2 regions of the Lactobacillus isalae genome follow, and region 1 is predicted to be linked to the other one. Evidence: a T-box and tRNA genes for the amino acid it is inferred to sense, from the RefSeq annotation. Region 1 holds a T-box; the other holds one or more tRNA genes.
What was found. A T-box is a leader RNA that pairs with one kind of tRNA and senses whether it is charged. The one in region 1 lies ahead of pheS (phenylalanine--tRNA ligase subunit alpha), so its partner is inferred to be a tRNA-Phe.

Region 1 (2,238 bases):
AATGGCATTCCAGTTTATGTAAGTATTTTAGATAAGACTGCAAAATCTTTAAATAACTGCATTCCTGTTCCGCAATTAGCATTGGTAATTGGAAATGAAGCACATGGAGCAAGCAAAGAGATAATTGAGACGGCAGACAAGAAAATTTATATTCCAATAAAGGGAAAAGCAGAATCATTGAATGCAGCAGTAGCAGCAGGAATTATGATTTATCATTTTTCATAAGCTTACAGCTTGTTTTTAGTAAGTGATATCACTATAATTTTAGTATAGATGATCGAAAAATATTTTAATTTTTTAGGAGGAATATATATGTCCCAAGAAATTGAAAGCAAAACTAAAATGACTGACTGTCCGGATCCAGAAGATTACTCACTGTGTTCGCATTTTATTGATGCTTTTGGAATTATTGGTAAAAAATGGAATGGGTTAATTATTAGTTCTTTATGTGATACTAATGCAATGCGCTTTAAAGATTTAGCTCGTTGCATTAGTAAGTGCTCTGATCGTGTTTTGGTTGAACGATTAAAAGAACTTGAAAAAGACGGAATCGTTAACCGTACTGTAGACGAGAAGAGCGGAATTATTAGTTATACTTTGACTCAAAAGGGTGCTGATTTGCAGCCTGTGTTTGAGCAAGTCCATAATTGGGCTGATAAATGGGCCTAAAGATAATTGCAAAGTTAAGTAAAAAGTTTTAAGATACTATTATACTTAAATGCGATGATTAAGATTAGTAATGTGGATATCTTTTTAGAGAGAGTTTCGTTGGTGGAAGGAACTTAAGGTAGAAGCATGAATTTCATCTTAGGAGCAGAATCTAATCAATTCCGGTATTTCACCGTTATATGAAAAGAGTGTGAACACGCACTTTATTTGTGCTAGTTCAAACTAGGGTGGTACCGCGAAGCTTCGTCCCTTTTGGGACGGGGCTTTTTTTGTTGGAAAGGAAAATGAGATGGACTTATTCGATAGAATAAATAAGTTAAAAGAAGAAGGATTAGATCAAATTAAGCAAGCTGAAAATCAAAAGATGCTTGATAAGATCAGAGTAGAACTAATGGGTCGTAAGGGTGAATTAACTGAAATCTTACACTCAATGAAAGATATTGCACCAGAAAATAGACCAAAGGTTGGTCAAGAAGTAAATCAAGTTCGTGATATTCTTCAAAAGCAATTAGATGAGGCAAAGGATCATTTCTTACAAGCAGTAATTGCTAAAAAATTAGAAGAAGAAAAAATTGATGTGACTTTACCAGGTCGCGAAGGACATTTAGGCTCAAAGCACCCAATCAATATTATTTTAGATGACCTAGAAAGCTACTTCATTGGAATGGGTTATGAAGTAGTACAAGGCCCAGAAATTGAAACTGACCATTATGTCTTTGAAATGATGAACTTGCCTAAGGATCACCCAGCTCGTGACATGCAAGCAACTTTCTATATTGATGAAGAAAACTTGCTTAGAACTCAAACTTCAGGAGATCAAGCTAGAGTTTTAGAAAAACATGATTTTTCTAAAGGTCCATTGAAGATGGTGGGTCCTGGTAAGGTTTATCGTAGAGATGATGATGATGCAACTCACTCTCACCAATTCCAACAAATGGAAGGTTTAGTAATTGATAAAAACGTTACTATGTCAGACCTTAAGGGTACTTTAGAAATGATTGCTAAGCATGTCTTTGGTCAAGATCGTAAGACACGTCTTCGTCCATCTTACTTCCCATTTACTGAACCATCAGTTGAAATGGATGTTTCTTGTTTCAACTGTGATGGTAAGGGATGCCCAATTTGTAAGTATACTGGTTGGATTGAGGTACTTGGTGCCGGAATGGTTCACCCTAACGTTTTGGAAAATGCTGGCGTTGATTCAACAGTTTATGGTGGTTTTGCCTTTGGTTTAGGTTTGGATCGTTTTGCAATTTTGAAATACGGTATTTCTGATATTCGTGATTTCTACACTAATGATGTTCGTTTCTTAGCACAATTCCGTAAGGAGGAAGATTAATGCTCGTTTCATACAACTGGTTAAAAGACTTTCTTGATTTAGACGAAGATCCTAAAGACTTAGGAGAAAAAATTACTAGAACTGGTGTCGAAATTGCATCAGTAGACCATCCAGCAGAAGGCCTAAAAAAATTAGTGGTTGGTCATATTTTAGAATGTGAAGATATTGAGGGAACTCACTTGCATAAGTGTCAAGTTGATGTAGGTGAAGAAGATGCAATTCAAATCGTT
Region 2 (2,238 bases), 200 kb from region 1:
ATAAAATAGCTATTTAACAAAAAAACATTCGCTTGAGTCAAAGCGAATGTTATAGATATAGAACGATAAACTACTAATTTTTAGCGTTAATTTTTTTAAGTAGATTAATAATTTCGTTATTTTGTTTGATTAAGATCCAATTTTGAATTTTTATTGTTTCATTTGGAGAAATATTTTCCATCAAATCACTTTCTGCTGCAGTATGAAGAAGTGGTTTATAAGATTTTTCTGTGTCTTTTAATCCATATTTTGACAAATGCTCATTGGTTACTTTTGCGATATAAGCATTAACCTGATTCGCATCCTTTTCAATCAGTTCCTCTTTTTGCCATGGGGTTAATTTAGCATGATTTTCACAAATTGATTTTCCATCGGCTAATTTTATAAGTTTTTGACTGTTTTTATTATCGATAATACATTTTTCTTTGGACATAAAAATACCTCCATATAGCATAGTTTAGCACCTTATAAGGGTAGAAAGATAAGAAAATGCAATAAAAGAAAAAAAGTTTAAATTAGGGGTTGCATCATCGGAATGTTTTTAGTAATATAGTTATTGCTGATGCGGAGAGTAACACAAAGCAAAGCGTCAAAAAAGTTTTTGAAAAAACTTCTTGACATCACTTTCCAAGTCAGGTATGATTAATAAGTACGTTAAAAACGTATGACCCGTTGGTCAAGTGGTTAAGACACCGCCCTTTCACGGCGGTAACATGAGTTCAAATCTCGTACGGGTCATTACCATATTTAAAGATGGTATATCGGAGGATTACCCAAGTCCGGCTGAAGGGAACGGTCTTGAAAACCGTCAGGCGGGTTCTGCCCGCGCGTGGGTCCGAATCCCACATCCTCCTTAATCATCGCGGGATGGAGCAGTCTGGTAGCTCGTCGGGCTCATAACCCGAAGGTCACAGGTTCAAATCCTGTTCCCGCAATATGGTCCCTTAGTGTAGTGGTTATCACGCCTCCCTGTCACGGAGGAGATCACCGGTCCGAATCCGGTAGGGACCGTAAATGGCTCGATAGCTCAGTTGGTAGAGCAAAGGATTGAAGCTCCTTGTGTCGGCGGTTCGATTCCGTCTCGCGCCATTCTGGAGGCCTAGCGAAGTGGCTAAACGCGGCGGTCTGTAAAACCGCTCTCTCTGAGTTCGGTGGTTCGAATCCACTGGCCTCCATTTAAATAGGGATATCGTATAAAGGTAGTACATCGGTCTCCAAAACCGCTAGTGTGGGTTCAATTCCTACTATCCCTGTTTTTAATATTATGGCGGAATTGGTGAAGTGGTTAACACACCGGTTTGTGGATCCGGCATGCGTGGGTTCGATCCCCACATTCCGCCCTAACATTGGGATATAGCCAAGCGGTAAGGCAATGGACTTTGACTTCATCATGCGTTGGTTCGAATCCAACTATCCCAATTTGTTAATGATCAGAGGTTGGCGGTGTAGCCAAGTGGTAAGGCACGGGTCTGCAAAACCCTAATCATCGGTTCAAATCCGATCACCGCCTTCGCCTGAATTTCCTGATTAATTTCATTTATGGCGGTGTGGCGGAATTGGCAGACGCGTCAGACTCAAAATCTGGTGTCCCCTGGGACGTATCGGTTCGACCCCGATCACCGCTATTTATTCAGACATTCTGGCAAAAAGACGTGAGTTAATTCTCACGTCTTTTTTTTATCCAAAATTGCAACTCCTTTCTACTAACTTTATAATGTTCTTTAATGGAGGTATTTTACATGAATATTGGGTTATTTACCGATACATATTTCCCTCAGCTTTCTGGGGTGGCCACTTCAATTCAAACTTTGAAGAATGCTCTTGAGAAAGACGGACATTCAGTTTTTATTTTTACTACGACTGATCCTCACTTAGGCAAGGGAACTATTGAGCCAAATATTTTTCGAGTTAGCAGCGTGCCTTTTGTTTCCTTTACTGATAGAAGAATTCCAGTTCGTGGGCTTTTTCAAGCAACCAAGATTGCTAAAGAAGTGAAACTAGATATTGTACATACTCAAACTGAATTTGGGATGGGCATGATAGGAAAATATGTTGCGCATTCGTTAGATATTCCCGCTATTCATACTTACCATACTATGTATGAAGACTATCTACATTATGTATTGAATGGCCATTTGTTAAAGCCGTATCATGTTAAACAAATTACTAAGGCTTATCTTCACAAAATGGATGGTGTCGTTGCCCCAAGTGAACGTGTTAAAGAAACATTAACACGTT

Region 2: it encodes a tRNA-Phe, which carries the amino acid that the T-box ahead of pheS (phenylalanine--tRNA ligase subunit alpha) is inferred to sense. The anticodon was not compared.

The regions. Positions count from the first base shown of each region.
Region 1 covers NZ_OX443569.1:1,213,773-1,216,010, reverse strand. The annotation lists gene QM512_RS05970 (TrmH family RNA methyltransferase) at 1-225, shown strand, start outside; gene QM512_RS05965 (winged helix-turn-helix transcriptional regulator) at 313-669, shown strand; T-box leader at 715-923, shown strand; gene pheS (phenylalanine--tRNA ligase subunit alpha) at 959-2,008, shown strand; gene pheT (phenylalanine--tRNA ligase subunit beta) at 2,008-2,238, shown strand, end outside.
Region 2 covers NZ_OX443569.1:1,410,024-1,412,261, reverse strand. The annotation lists gene QM512_RS06940 (hypothetical protein) at 74-433, opposite strand; tRNA gene QM512_RS06935 (tRNA-Glu) at 667-738, shown strand; tRNA gene QM512_RS06930 (tRNA-Ser) at 764-854, shown strand; tRNA gene QM512_RS06925 (tRNA-Met) at 862-935, shown strand; tRNA gene QM512_RS06920 (tRNA-Asp) at 939-1,011, shown strand; tRNA gene QM512_RS06915 (tRNA-Phe) at 1,017-1,089, shown strand; tRNA gene QM512_RS06910 (tRNA-Tyr) at 1,094-1,175, shown strand; tRNA gene QM512_RS06905 (tRNA-Trp) at 1,183-1,253, shown strand; tRNA gene QM512_RS06900 (tRNA-His) at 1,268-1,340, shown strand; tRNA gene QM512_RS06895 (tRNA-Gln) at 1,348-1,419, shown strand; tRNA gene QM512_RS06890 (tRNA-Cys) at 1,440-1,510, shown strand; tRNA gene QM512_RS06885 (tRNA-Leu) at 1,542-1,625, shown strand; gene QM512_RS06880 (glycosyltransferase family 4 protein) at 1,740-2,238, shown strand, end outside.